Regions from separate parts of the Billgrantia sp. NRB1 genome, predicted to be linked through region 1. Evidence: predicted binding sites of a transcription regulator. Region 1 holds the regulator's gene; each other region holds the start of a gene.
The links. The regulator LexA, encoded in region 1, represses DNA repair genes until DNA is damaged. The targets are predictions, from matches to a motif close to TACTGTNTANNTANACAGTA.

Region 2: a site for LexA is predicted at 1,554-1,573, ahead of recA (recombinase RecA). Genes of this name have one in related genera too.
Region 3: a site for LexA is predicted at 1,570-1,589, ahead of ACZIYR_RS03250 (LexA family protein). Genes of this name have one in related genera too.
Region 4: a site for LexA is predicted at 1,597-1,616, ahead of ACZIYR_RS02785 (LexA family protein). Genes of this name have one in related genera too.

What each region holds. Positions count from the first base shown of each region.
Region 1 is NZ_CM167783.1:1,875,769-1,879,283, forward strand. It holds gene ACZIYR_RS08530 (energy-coupling factor ABC transporter permease) at 1-123, shown strand, start outside; gene dinB (DNA polymerase IV) at 336-1,391, opposite strand; gene lexA (transcriptional repressor LexA) at 1,432-2,076, opposite strand; gene ACZIYR_RS08545 (TetR/AcrR family transcriptional regulator) at 2,282-2,947, shown strand; gene ACZIYR_RS08550 (L,D-transpeptidase family protein) at 2,950-3,465, shown strand.
Region 2 is NZ_CM167783.1:601,267-604,781, reverse strand. It holds gene ACZIYR_RS02690 (regulatory protein RecX) at 1-418, opposite strand, end outside; gene recA (recombinase RecA) at 434-1,498, opposite strand; gene ACZIYR_RS02680 (CinA family protein) at 1,599-2,114, opposite strand; gene mutS (DNA mismatch repair protein MutS) at 2,260-3,515, shown strand, end outside.
Region 3 is NZ_CM167783.1:716,487-720,001, forward strand. It holds gene ACZIYR_RS03245 (acyl CoA:acetate/3-ketoacid CoA transferase) at 1-1,469, opposite strand, end outside; gene ACZIYR_RS03250 (LexA family protein) at 1,603-2,061, shown strand; gene ACZIYR_RS03255 (Y-family DNA polymerase) at 2,058-3,335, shown strand; gene ACZIYR_RS03260 (bifunctional nuclease family protein) at 3,492-3,515, shown strand, end outside.
Region 4 is NZ_CM167783.1:621,166-624,680, forward strand. It holds gene ACZIYR_RS02775 (GntR family transcriptional regulator) at 1-394, shown strand, start outside; gene ACZIYR_RS02780 (IMPACT family protein) at 463-1,104, opposite strand; gene ACZIYR_RS02785 (LexA family protein) at 1,104-1,574, opposite strand; gene ccmA (cytochrome c biogenesis heme-transporting ATPase CcmA) at 1,777-2,421, shown strand; gene ccmB (heme exporter protein CcmB) at 2,408-3,148, shown strand; gene ACZIYR_RS02800 (heme ABC transporter permease) at 3,163-3,515, shown strand, end outside.

The DNA.
Region 1 (3,515 bases):
TTCCTGCCGCTGCTGATGCCGTCGGAAGCCTTTATCACCGGGATGCTGCTGAGCATCCTGATGGTCTATCACCCCAGCTGGGTCGCGACCTTCAACGACCATCGCTATATCGATACGAAATAGGGGCGAGATATTAGGTTCATCGCATTTTAGTGTGGACATGTTTGGCAGGTTTTATGGTGGGAGGCCGGCTCTGCCGGGCGAAGGCGCCGCAGGCGCCCCATGGGTAGCGCTGCGCGCTACTTCGCGAGCTGAAGCTCCCTCCCACAGGGCTAGTTCACGCCAGTCCGCGAGTTAGAGGCAATGCTGGCCTGTTTGCACCTTCCTGCCCGATCCTAGAGGTTCAGCGCCAGCTGGCGACGGGCGCCCTCGGGCACCAGTCGCACCCCCACCCCAAGCAGGCGCACCGGGCGCTCGCGGCGTGCCCAGGCCTGGTCTAGCAGGGCGCTGAACGTCTCGAGCGCCGGGAGGGCCCCGCGCCCCTCCAGCGTCGTCAGGCCGAAGTCGTCGAAGCGAACCTTGACGAAGAGTCCCGCCAGCGGAGGGTGCCCGTGACGGGCGAGGCGCGCCTTCAGGCGCTCGCACAGCGGCGCCAGGGCGGCATGGCAGTGGGCGAGGTCGGGCAGGTCCTGGGCGAAGGTGGTCTCGACGCTGACCGATTTGCGCTCGCGCTCGAGGCGCACGGGGCGGTCGTCGATGCCGCGGGCCAGTTCGAAGAGTCGGCGTCCGAACTTGCCAAATTCCTGAACCAGCTGGGTCAGCGGCAGACGCTGCAGGTCGGCGCAGGTGGTGATAGAGAGCGATGCCAGTCGGGCCGCCGTGGCGGGGCCTACCCCGTGCAGCCGGGTCACCGGCAGGTCGTGCAGAAAGGCGTCGACGCCCTCCGGGGGGATCACGGTGAGACCGTCGGGCTTGTCCCAGTCGCTGGCAATCTTGGCCAGGTACTTGGTGGGGGCGGCGCCCACTGAGACCGTGATGCCGGTGCGGGCCAGGCACTGCGCTTTGAGCCACTGGGCCATCCAGGTGGCGCTGCCGGAAAAGCGTGTGACCTCGGTGACATCGAGAAAGGCTTCATCCAGCGACAGCGGCTCCACCAGGGGGGTGAGTTCGTGGAAGATGCCCTGGATCTGCTGGGAGACTGCCCGGTAGCGCTCGAAGTCGCCGGGCAGCAGCGTCAGTTGCGGGCAGAGCCGCAGCGCCCGGGCCGTCGGCATGGCGGAGTGAATGCCGAAAGCGCGCGCGGGATAGTTGCAGGTGGCGATCACCCCGCGCCGCTCGGCGCTGCCCCCGATGGCCAGCGGGATGTCGCGAAGGCGGGGGTCGTCGCGCATCTCCACCGCGGCGTAGAAGCAGTCGCAGTCGGCGTGGAGGATCTTGCGACTTTGATTCATCGAAACGCCAGCCAATTCAAGACGCATCGAAGCCAGCTTCTTACCCCAGGGCCTGGCCGTTGCCGCCGCGAATCACCCCAACCCCGATACCCTCGATCTCCAGCGGCTGATGGCGCAGGTCCACTTCGATGGGCGGGAAGTCGGGATTCTCAGCGGCCAGGGTGACGCGGTGGCCCTGACGTTGAAAGCGCTTGACCGTGACCTCGTCATCGAGCCGGGCCACGACGATTTGGCCGTCGCGCACCCGCTCGGTGCGATGTACGGCCAGCAGGTCCCCCTCGAGGATGCCGATCTCCTTCATCGAGAGGCCTCGGACCTTGAGCAGGTAGTCGGCCCGGGGCGTGAAGAACTCCGGCGGCAGGGGGCAGTAGCGATCGATATGCTCGGCGGCCAGGACCGGGCTGCCAGCGGCGACTTCGCCGATGATCGGCAGGCCCTCTCCGCTGGGCTCGGGGTTCGATTCGGTCTCCTGGGCGGGCAGGCGAATCCCGCGAGAGGTGCCGCGGATGACCCGGATCACGCCCTTGCGCTCCAGGGCCCGCAGGTGTTCTTCGGCGGCGTTGGGGGAGCGAAAGCCCAGCGCACGGGCGATCTCGGCTCGGGTGGGGGGGTAGCCGAAGTCGTTCATGGTCTTGACGATGAAGTCATAAACATTCTGCTGGCGGGCGGTGAGGGGGCGTGTCATGCGACCTCCGGATGAACGTATCGTGCTCTATTGTGAAAGTATACAGCATGGAGGTTCATCCAGTAAAAGTCGCGTGTCATGGCAGGCTGGTTCCAGCCTTCTAGTCGTTTCAAACAGCAGGCTTGGGAGCCGAATTGAGAAAGTCCCGCGCTTCACGTAGGATGCAGCTACGTTTAAAACATCCGTTTCCAGCGGAGCCTGAGCGATGGCCCAAACCGATACCGTCACCCGGATTCTCGATACCGCCGAGGTCCTGTTTGCAGAGCGCGGCTTCGCCGAAACCTCGCTGCGGACCATCACCAGCAAGGCCAGGGTCAATCTGGCCGCGGTGAACTACCATTTCGGCTCCAAGAAGTCGCTGATCCAGGCGGTCTTCGCGCGTTACCTTGACCCTTTCACGGAGCGCTTCCATCGGGCCCTTGACGAGCTCGAGGCGCGCCACGCCGGTCAGGTCATTCCGCTGGAGCTGCTGCTGGAGACCATGGCCCGCACGGTGCTGGAAGTCCCCGCGGAGCGCAACAGCCTCAAGGTGTTCATGAAGCTGCTGGGGCTGGCCTATAGTCAGGCCCAAGGCCATCTGCGCCGCTATATCCAGCAGGAGTATGGCGGCGTCTTCACGCGCTTCACCGAACTGGTACGCCAGGCAACGCCGGAGCTGCCCGACGCCGAACGTTTCTGGCGGCTGCACTTCGTGCTGGGTACCGTCATCTTCACGCTGTCCGGCCTGGATGCGCTGCGCGATATCGCCGAGAAGGACTATCAGGAACATGTCACGGTGCGCGACCTCATTCGCCGCCTGCGCCCGGTGGTGGTGGCGGCCATGAAGGCGCCGCTACCTCCCGCGCCGGCGGTGCACGCCGAGGCCGGCTGAGCATGCGGACGCCGCGCCTGTCGGAGCTCCCGCCGGAAGGGGTGTGGCTCGAGGTCGATGTCGCCGAGCAGCGCCTGGTGGTCTGGCAGGGCGAGCGTACGGTTGCCGAATGGCCGGTCTCCACGGCGCTGGCGGGGACCGGTCAGGCCGAGGGCAGTGGCGCGACACCGCTTGGCTGGCACTATATCCGTGCCGCCATCGGTGCCGATCAGCCGGCCGGCAGCGTGTTTCGCGGTCGCCGGCCCACCGGCGAAGTGTTCTCGGCGTCCCTGGCCGCCGAGCATCCCGAGCGCGACTGGATCCTCACCCGTATTCTTTGGCTGTGCGGCCTGGAGCGAGGCGTCAACCGCGGCGGCAGCGTCGACAGCCAGCGTCGCTATATCTACCTGCACGGTACGCCGCCGAGCGAACCCATGGGCGTGCCGCGCTCCCACGGCTGCATCCGCCTGCGGGACAAAGCGCTGCTGGCGCTCTTTGCCCTGGCGCCCCCCGGTACGCCCGTCTGGCTGCATGATTGAGCGTTTTCGGCGAAGCTTTGAGGTACCGCAAGTTGCGCTTCGATCATGAC
Region 2 (3,515 bases), 1.3 Mb from region 1:
GGAAGCGTTCGCGCCGTGCGCGCTCGCGGGGGGTATCGCCGGGGCCGGGGAAGCGCCGCGCCAGGGTATCGGCGGCCAGGGCGAACCAGTCCACCTCGCCGCGCTGCTCAAGCTCGGCGAAGGCCGCCGCCACCGTATCGCGATCGACCCCGCGCCGGGCCAGCTCGCCGCGGATCTTCAGCGGCCCCTGGCCACGCGCCACCCGCGAACGCAGGAAGGACTCGGCGAAGCGGGCATCCGACTGCAGGCCCTGCTCGGCCAGAGCGTCGAGGCAGGCGGCGACCTCGGCCGCCTCATGCCCCTTGGCATTCAGCCGCTCGACCAGCTCGGCGCGGGAATACTCGCGCCGGGCCAGCAGGCGCAGGGCAGCGTCGCGGGGCGTCTGGGCCTTCTCCTTCGCCTGGGCGGTATCGGACATGCGCGGCATGAAGAATTAGAGCAGGTCGTTCTCGCCGCTCTCCTCGCTGGCCACGGGCTCGGCACTCTTCGGCTCCTTGGGTTCCGCCGAGGTCAGCAGCTGGGCGCGGATCTGACTCTCGATCTCCTCCATCACCGCCGGGTTGTCCTCGAGGAACTGGGCGGCGTTGGCCTTGCCCTGGCCGATCTTGTTGCCCTGATAGCTGTACCAGGCGCCGGCCTTGTCGACCAGCTTGCACTGCACGCCCAGGTCGACCACCTCGCCGGCATGATAGATGCCCTTGCCATAGAGAATCTGGAACTCGGCCTGGCGAAACGGCGGCGAGACCTTGTTCTTGACCACCTTTACCCGGGTCTCGTTGCCGACCACCTCGTCGCCCTGCTTGACCGAGCCGGTACGGCGGATGTCCAGGCGCACGCTGGAGTAGAACTTCAGGGCGTTGCCACCGGTGGTGGTCTCGGGTGAGCCGAACATCACCCCGATCTTCATGCGGATCTGGTTGATGAACACCACCATGCAGTTGGCGTTCTTGATATTGCCGGTGATCTTGCGCAGCGCCTGGGACATCAGGCGCGCCTGCAGGCCCACGTGGGAGTCGCCCATCTCCCCCTCGATCTCCGCGCGCGGGGTGAGCGCGGCCACCGAGTCGATGATGATCACGTCGACCCCGCCGGAGCGCACCAGCATGTCGCAGATCTCCAGCGCCTGCTCGCCGGTGTCGGGCTGGGAAACCAGCAGGTCATCGAGATTGACGCCAAGCTTCTCGGCGTAGCTCGGGTCCAGGGCGTGCTCGGCGTCGATGAAGGCGCAGGTCTTGCCCTGCTTCTGGGCCTGGGCGATCACCGACAGGGTCAGGGTGGTCTTGCCCGAGGACTCCGGGCCGAAGATCTCCACCACCCGCCCATAGGGCAGGCCGCCGATGCCCAGCGCGATGTCCAGGCCCAGCGAGCCGGTGGAGACCGCCGGCATCGCCACCCGCGGGGCATCGCCCAGGCGCATCACGGTGCCCTTGCCGAACTGGCGTTCGATCTGGCTGAGTGCGGCATTCAGCGCCTTGGAACGGTTGTCGTCCTGTGCCATGAGGGCTCTCCTCGCAGAAGAATCTGACGCGGGCGGCGACAGGCCGCCCGACAAACACTGTATGATTGGCCAGTATTATGGCGCAAAAAAGCCGGCTCGCCTACTCCCGGCGCTCCAGCCGTTGCAGCAGGCCCACCAGGGCCTCGCGCACCGCCTGCTCGCGCACCGCGCGGCGGTCGCCGGGGAAGTGCCGGCACTCGGCCTGCTGGTGCTCGGCATCGCCCCAAGCGAGCCATACGGTACCCACCGGCTTGTTCGGCGAGCCGCCGCCGGGGCCGGCCACGCCGCTGATGGCCACGCCGAGTCCCGCCCCGCTGTCACGACAGGCGCCGGCGACCATGGCCTCCACCACCTCGCGGCTCACCGCACCCTCGGCCTCGAGCAGCGCCTCGGGCACACCGAGCAGACGCGTCTTGGCGGCGTTGGAGTAGGTCACGTAGCCGACCTCGAAGTAGTCGGAGCTGCCGGCCACGGCGGTGATGGCGCTGGCCACCCCGCCGCCGGTGCAGGATTCGGCGGCCGTCACGCTCACGCTGCGAGCGCGGCAGGCCCGCCCCAGGCGCTCGGCGAGGGTAGTCAGATCGAGGTTGGCCAGGCGGGCGGCGCTGGGCGGCATGGTGTCTCTCCCTGGGGCGGCCGCCGCCGTCCTTCGCCGACGACGACCACGCATGTGCGATGACTTTTCCGTACAATACCGCCTTTGCCAGCGACATGCATGGCGCAAAGCCAGCCCGATTCGACACCAGTGAGACAGGTACCCCATGTCCCAGGCCAGCACCCCGCACACCCCGATGATGGCCCAGTTCCTGAAGATCAAGCGCGAACACCCGGACGTGCTGCTCTTCTACCGCATGGGCGACTTCTATGAGCTGTTCTTCGATGACGCCAAGCGCGCCGCGGCGCTGCTCGATATTACCCTGACCCAGCGCGGTCAGTCGGCGGGCAAGCCGATCCCCATGGCCGGGGTGCCCTACCATAGCGCCGAGGGGTATCTGGCGCGCCTGGTGGCCGCCGGCGAGTCGGTGGCGATCTGCGAGCAGATCGGCGATCCGGCCACCAGCAAGGGGCCGGTGGAGCGCCGCGTGGTGCGCATCGTCACCCCCGGTACCCTCTACGACGAGGCGCTGCTCGACGCCCGCCGCGACAACCTGCTGGTGGCCGTGCACACCGCCGGCGAGCGCTTCGGCCTGGCCTGGCTGGAGCTCTCCAGCGGGCGCTTCGGCGTGCTGGAGGTGGAGGGGGAAGGCGAGCTGCTGGCCGAGCTGACACGCCTCGACCCCGCCGAGCTGCTGGTGGCCGAGAGTCTCTCGCTGCCCCCAGCCCTGGATGGCCGGCGCGGCCTGCGCCGCCAGAGCGACTGGCTGTTCGATGCCGAGAGCGCCCAGCGCATCCTCTGCGACCAGTTTGGCGTCGCCGACCTGCGCGGCTTCGGCTGCGCCCACCTCGAAGCCGCGATCACCGCCGCCGGCGTACTGATCGAGTACGCTCGGGACACCCAGCGCTCGCGTCTGCCCCATGTTACCGCCATCGGCGTGGAGAGCCGCGACGATGCCGTGGTGATAGATGCCGCCAGCCGCCGCAACCTGGAGATCGACACCAACCTGAGCGGCAGCGGCGACAACACCCTGGCCAGCGTGCTCGACACCACCACCACGGCCATGGGCTCGCGGCTGCTCAAGCGCTGGCTCAACCGCCCGCTGCGGGACCGCGAACAGGTAACACGACGCCAGGGCGCGGTGGCACTGCTGCTCGACCAGGAGGGCTTCGTCCCCCTGCGCGAGTCGCTCAAGGCGATCGGCGATGTCGAGCGCATCCTGGCCCGGGTGGCGCTCTACAGCGCACGGCCCCGGGATCTCGCCCGATTGCGCGACGCGCTGAACGCCCTCCCCACCCTGCAGGCCGAGCTGACCGGCTTCAGCGAGGGCACCGCCCTGGACGAGCTGGCCCGCCATATCCGCCCCTTTCCCGAGCTGGCCGACACCCTGACCCGCGCCCTGGTGGAGAACCCGCCGGTGGT
Region 3 (3,515 bases), 1.2 Mb from region 1:
ATCTCGGTGAGGGCGATGCCCTGCGGGGTCAGCGTGAAGACGCAGCGCTCGGTGACATAGAGCACCGGCTTGGCATCCTCGGCGGCCAGAACGCCGCTGAAGGTGCGCTGCTCCACCTCGGCAACGAACTTGTGCAGCCCGCCCGCGGGGAGGCGCAGTTGGCCGTCGACGATGGTCAGAGCCTCCTGGGTGGCGACGAAGGTGCCCATGAACACCACCCGACGGGCGTTCTGGCTGATGTTGATGAAGCCGCCGGCACCGGCCAGCCGGGGGCCGAACTTCGAGACGTTGACGTTGCCGGCAGCGTCCACCTGGGCCATGCCGAGAAAGGCGATGTCCAGCCCGCCGCCATCGTAGAAATCGAACTGGGCGGGCTGGTCGATGATCGCCTGGGTGTTGAGCGCGGCCCCGAAATCGAGTCCTCCGGCGGGCAGGCCGCCGATCACCCCGGGCTCGGCGGTGAGGGTCAGCAGCTCCAGCACTCGCTCTTCGCTGGCCACGGCGCTGATGCCTTCCGGCATGCCGATTCCCAGGTTGACCACGCTGTTGGCGGCCAGCTCGAAGGCGGCGCGGCGGGCGATGATCTTGCGCGCCGAGAGCGGCAGGGCCTCCGGGGTGGCCATGGGCGCCTTGATCTCGCCGGAGTAGGCCGGGTTGTAAGGGGTACGGAAGGTCTGCCAGTGATGCTCGGGCTCGTCGCACACCACCACGCAGTCCACCAGCACCCCGGGAATGCGCACGTCCTTGGGGTGCAGGGTCCCGCGCTCGGCCAGCCGCTCGACCTGCACGATCACCAGCCCACCGGAGTTGCGCACCGCGGTGGCGATGGCCAGCGCCTCCAGCACCAGGGCCTCGCGCTCCATGGTCACGTTGCCCAGGGTGTCGGCGGTGGTGCCTCGCAGCAGCGCCACCTGCAGCGGCAGCGCCGGGTAGAAGAGATACTCCTCGCCGTCGATGGGCAGCAGCCGCACCCGCTCCTCGGTGGTGGCCTCGTTGATCTTGCCGCCGCCCAGCCGCGGGTCGACGAAGGTGCCCAGGCCCACCCGGGTCAGGGTGCCCGGCTTGCCGGCGGCGATGTCGCGGAAGAGGTGGGAGATCACCCCCTGGGGCAGGTTCCAGGCCTGAATGCGCCCCTCGATGGCGAGCCGCTGCAGGGCCGGCACCAGCCCCCAGTGGCCGCCGATCACCCGGCCGACCAGGCCCTCATGCCCTAGGTGGTTGAGCCCGCGGCGCTTGCCGTCGCCCTGGCCGGCGGCGTACATCAGGGTCAGGTCGCGGGGGCGGCCGGTCTCCAGGAAGCGCGCCTCCAGAGCCACCGCCAGGTGCTCGGCGAAGCCGATGCCGACGAAGCCGCCGGTAGCCACGGCGTCGCCGTCGCGGATCAGGTCGATGGCCTCCCGGGCGGATACGAACTTGCCCTTTTCGGTGAAGGGGCGGCGGGAGAGTAGCGGGTGGGTCTGGCGGTCCATGGGCGGGCTCCCTTGGGGATTGTTGTTGTCACGGCACCTTATCACAGACCTCGGAGCACTCGGTGAGCGGGGGAGTTGCCAAGCGGCCGAATCTTACAGATACTGTATTAAAATACAGTACCTGGGGGTGCTCATGCGACAGGCTCTGCCACCGGCCGTACGTCTTGTCGGTCGCGCCATGATCGAGTCCGCGGCCCGCACTCAGCCTCTGATGGGGTGCCGAGTGCGGGCCGGATTTCCCAGCCCGGCGGACGATCATCTGGACGTGGAGATCGACCTGCATGCCCATGTGGTGCGCCGGCCGGCCTCCACCTATTTCGTGCGTGCCGAGGGGGACTCCATGCGCGGCGACGGCATCCACCACGGTGACCTGCTGGTGGTGGACCGTAGCCTCGAGCCGTTGCCGGGGCGGGTGGTCGTCATCGCCGTGGACGGCGAGCCCACCGTCAAGCGGCTGGCCCGGCAGGGCGAGGGCATCGTGCTGCTGGCCAGCAACCCGCGCTTCGCGCCGATTCCGCTGGCCGGACGCGAATGCCATGTGTGGGGCGTGGTCACCCATGTGGTGCATGCCCTGCCGGAGGCGGCGCCATGATAGCCCTGGTCGACGCCAACCACTTCTATGTCAGCTGCGAGCGGGTCTTCGACCCGCGCCTGGAGGGGCGCCCGGTGGGCGTGCTCTCCAACAACGATGGCTGCGTGGTGGCGCGCTCTCCCGAGCTCAAGGCGCTGGGCGTGGCCATGGGCGCGCCACTGCACCTGCTGCCGCCGGAGATTCGCCGGCGCGCCACGCTGCTCTCCAGCAACTACGCCCTCTACGGCGACATGAGCCGGCGAGTGAACCAGGTGCTCGCGGAGTTCTCGCCGGACGTCGAGCCCTACTCCATCGACGAGAGCTTCGTGGGCTTCGATGGCTTTCCCGAACGGGACCTGGAGGCACGCTGCCGGGCGCTGCGCGACACCGTACGCCAGTGGACCGGGATTCCCGTCGGGGTCGGCGTGGCGCCGACCCGGGTGCTGGCCAAGGTGGCCAACCACCAGGCCAAGCGAGAGCCCGCCCACGAGGGGGTGTGCCGGCTGACGGCCGAGGGTGCCGCGACTCGCCGGGTGCTCGAGGGCCTGCCGGTGACCGCGCTGTGGGGCGTGGCGCGGCGCAGCGGCGAACGGCTGGCGCTGATGGGGATCGACACCGCCTGGCAGCTGCGCCAGGCCGACCCCAAGCGCATTCGGCGCGCCTTCTCGGTGGTGCTGGAGCGCATCGTCTGGGAGCTGCGCGGCCATCCGGCCATCGTGCTCGAGGACCTGGCCGCGCCGCGCCAGCGTATCCTGGTGTCGCGCTCCTTCGGGCGGCTCACCGGTGAACTCGACGACCTGCAGGCGGCCGTTCGCCAGCACGGCGCCCGGGCCGCCGAGAAGCTGCGTCGCCAGGGCAGCCTGGCGAGAGCGCTGCAGGTGTTCTTGCGAACCAACCCCTTTCTGGCCGGCGAGCCCCAGTACCGCAACAGCGTGGTGGTGCCGCTGCCCGAGCCTACCGATGACAGCCGGGCGGTGCTCGAGGCGGCGTCGCGCGGGCTTGCGGCGCTGTTTCTCGAAGGCTATCGCTACCAGAAGTGCGGCGTGATGCTGCTGGACCTGGTGGACGCCGAGCGCCGTCAGCTCCCCCTGCTGGAAGGGCCGGTGGACGAGGCCAGGCGCGACCGATGTCGGCGGCTGATGGCAACGCTGGACCGGCTCAACCGCGAGATGGGACGCGACACCGTGCGCTTTGGCCTGCCGCACCGGGACAGCGCCTGGATGCTGCGCTGCCAGCGGCGCACGCCGCGCTACACCACGCGCTGGGATGAGCTGATGAACGTCAGGGCGGGGTGAGGCCTCGGGGGCGTCAAAGATCGCGCTGGCGTCACTGCTAGCAAGCCCCGTGCGGTGCGGCGACAGGGCGTCAGCGGCGGGAATGGCGAAGGTGGCGCCGGGGTGCCATCCTGTAGGCACATCCCTGTCCCCGAAAGCCGGTGTTGAAGGAGACCTATGCCACTGCCGTCGATCCGGCGC
Region 4 (3,515 bases), 1.3 Mb from region 1:
CGAAGGGATGGCGCTTGAGTGGGCGATAGGTCGGGGGGATGCGGAGTGGGAGTCGGAGCTGTTGGCGGCGGCCCATCGCCTCAAGCGCTTCGAGCTGGCAGCGGGGCAGATCGACGAGTGGGAGCAACTGCATGCGCGTTTCCATCGGACCCTGGTGGCCCCTTGCGGCTCGGTATGGCTGTTGCGCTTCATTGAGCAGCTGCACGACCAGTTTGACCGTTACCGGCGACTGGCGCCTGAAGCGCCCGATGTGCGACGGATCCTGGATGCTCAGCATGAAGAGCTGGTGGAGCTGGCGCTGAAACGCAACACCCGGGCTGCTCGCGCGGTGATGGAGGATCATGTGCAGCGTTCATATGAAGTGGCGCTCCAGAGCTTCGCCGAGCTGGGGTAGTAGGTGCCGGCATACTGGCGGTGATGACCTGCGCAGCGCCTCCTCTTTCCTCCCCCTTCCTCCCCCGCCTAGCTGGCGTTGCTTGGCACCTTGGGTGGGTTGAGGCATTCAAGGCGCCCACGCAGCCGGGCCTCGAGCGGGCTGAGGTCTAGCGCGACATCGCGGGGCCAGCCCACGGTGAGGACCACGCCGTCGGCGGTGTACTCGGCGGCCTCCACGGGCACGGCCTGGCCCTCGAGCCAGGCGCGCGCCTCGGCCTCGCCGGCGAAGTCCACCCGCAGGCGCAGCGCGAGGCGCTCGACGACCTCGCGGCGTGGCAGTGCCTCCAGGGCCTGCGCCACGGCCTGGGCGTAGGCCCGGGCCAGCCCGCCGGTGCCGAGCTTGGTGCCGCCGAAGTAGCGGATCACCACGCAGCCCACTTGGCCAAGCCCGCTGCCTTCCAGCACCTGAAACATGGGGCGTCCGGCGGTGCCGCCGGGCTCGCCGTCGTCGGCAAAGCCGATGGCGGCCTGCTCCCCCGGTGGGCCGGCGATAAAGGCGCTGCAGTGGTGGCTGGCGGCGGGATGCGTCCGACGGGCCGTCCCGAGCAGGGCGTCCAGGGCGGCCGGCTTGGGGGCATGACAGACCCAGGCGATAAAGCGGCTGCGCTCTACCTCCAGTTCGGTTGCCTGCCATTCGCCGGCAGGCAGGTCGGGGACTGGGTAGCGCATCAGTGGGTCAGCTCGCGCTGGCGTACCACGCCCATGACCATGCCGAGCACCTGGATATCGCTGTTCTTGAGATAGATGGGTGCCATGCTTTCGTTGGCGGGCTGCAGACGCACGCCGGACTTTTCTATATAAAGCTTCTTCAGGGTGACCTCCTGCTGGTTGATCAGCACCACGGCGGTTTCGCCGTTCTCGGCGCTCTCCTGGCGCTCGATGATGATCACATCGCCATCGTAGATATGACAGTCGACCATCGAGTTGCCGCGCACGCGCAGGGCGTAGGTGTTGCGTCGCACCATGCTCGCGGGAGCGCGGACCGTGCCGCCGCTGGGGCAGGCCTCGATGGGCATGCCTGCCGAGACGTCGCCGAGCAGCGGGATCTCGATGAGCTCGGTGGCCTCGACGCTGGACCAGGAGTCGGCCAGTGGCAGGTTGGGACGTCGCTGCAGATACCGTGTGGAAACCTCAGGCATGTGGTGTCTCCCCTGTCTCAAGACCTGTTGAAATGTACAGGTGTTTTGCATCATAGCACCCCGCGACGTTGTGGCAAGTTCCATGGCTCGGCGCCACCCTTGCCGCAGGTCAAGGGTGGCGCCGGGAGACGGCCGTTTGACTGGCGGCATAGGCCCATTCCGTGTAGAGTCCGGGCGAAAATCGCCATTCCTGGAGAGTGCCTTGAGCCTGCGTCTGCAAGCGCATAACCTGGCCTGCGAGCGCGACGATCGCTGGCTGTTCCGGGGCCTGGATCTCGATATCCGTGCCGGCGAGATCGTGCGCATCGAAGGGCCTAACGGCAGCGGCAAGACCACCCTGCTGAAGATTCTGTCCGGGCAGCTGGCCGACTACGAGGGTGAGCTGTATTGGGACGAGCGTCCGATGCGCCAGGCTCGCGAGTCCTTTCTTTCCAACCTTCTCTATATGGGGCATGCCCCCGGGGTCAAGGCGGCGCTGACCCCGCTGGAGAATCTCGCCTGGTACCAGGCCATGGCCGGACAGCCGCGCGATGAGGCGGCACGCTTCGCGGCGCTGGAAGACGTGGGCCTGACGGGCTTCGAGGACCTGCCGGCGGGGCAGCTCTCCGCCGGCCAGCAGCGCCGCGTGGCGCTGGCGCGGCTGGTGCTGACCCCGCGCCCGCTGTGGGTGCTCGACGAGCCCTTCACCGCCATCGATCGCGACGGTGTGGGGGCCCTGGAGCAGCGCCTGGTCGAGCACGCCCGCCGCGGCGGCAGCGTGCTGGTGACCACGCACCATGAACTGACGCCCTGCGCCGAGCTGCGCCGTATCCGCCTGGGCGGGGGAGGTATCGATGTCGGCCACTGACGGCTCCTTGATCGGTGACGACATGCGTGTCGCTCGCACGGAACCTCAGGGCGGCCTGGCGGTCGCAGTCTGGGCCACCCTCAAGCGTGACCTGGTGCTGATGCTGCGTCGCCGCAGCGAGGTGATGAATCCGCTGGTGTTCTTCGCCATCGTGATCACGCTGTTCCCGATCGGGATTTCCCCCGATCCGGAACTTCTGGCAGCGATCGCCCCCGGGCTGCTGTGGGTGGCGGCGCTGCTGGCGGCGCTGCTGTCGCTGGACAGCCTGTTTCGCGCCGACTACGACGACGGCTCCCTGGAGCAGCTGCTGCTGACGCCGCAGCCCTTGGCGCTGCTGACCCTGGCCAAGGTGGCCGTGCACTGGCTGTTGACCGGCCTCCCCCTGGCGCTGATGGCGCCGGTGCTGGGGATCATGCTGGCCCTGCCCGCGGGTAGCTACCTGGTGCTGGCGCTCTCCCTGGCGCTGGGCACGGCCAGCCTGAGCCTGATCGGAGCCATCGGGGCGGCACTGACGGTAGGCCTGTCGCGGGGCGGCGTGCTGCTGTCGCTGCTGGTGCTGCCGCTTTACATTCCGGTGCTGATCTTCGGTGCCGGTGCCGTGCAAGCCGCCATCCTGGGTGACGGCATCATGGCGCATCTGGCGATTCTCGGCGCACTGCTGTCGCTGGCACTCTGCCTGGCGCCCTGGGCGATCGCGGCTTCGCTGCGCATCAGTATCAACGGTTGAGAGGTTGACGAGGCATGTGGGCCTTCATTAATAAACTGCGTTCTCCCAAGTGGTTCTATGCCATCAGCGCCCGCCTTCAGCCCTGGTTCTGGGCCGCGGCGCTGCTCCTTATCGTGACTGGCACGATCTGGGGGCTGGCGTTTGCCCCGGCCGACTATCAGCAGGGCAACAGCTTCCGCATCATCTATGTCCACGTGCCGGCGGCCTTCCTGGCCCAGTCGATCTTCGTCTCCATGGCCATCACCGGCCTGGTGTTCATGGTCTGGAAGATCAAGATCTGCGACATGGCCGCCGCCATGATGGCGCCGCTGGGAGCCGCCATGACCTTTATCGCACTGTTCTCCGGTGCGGTTTGGGGCGTGCCCAC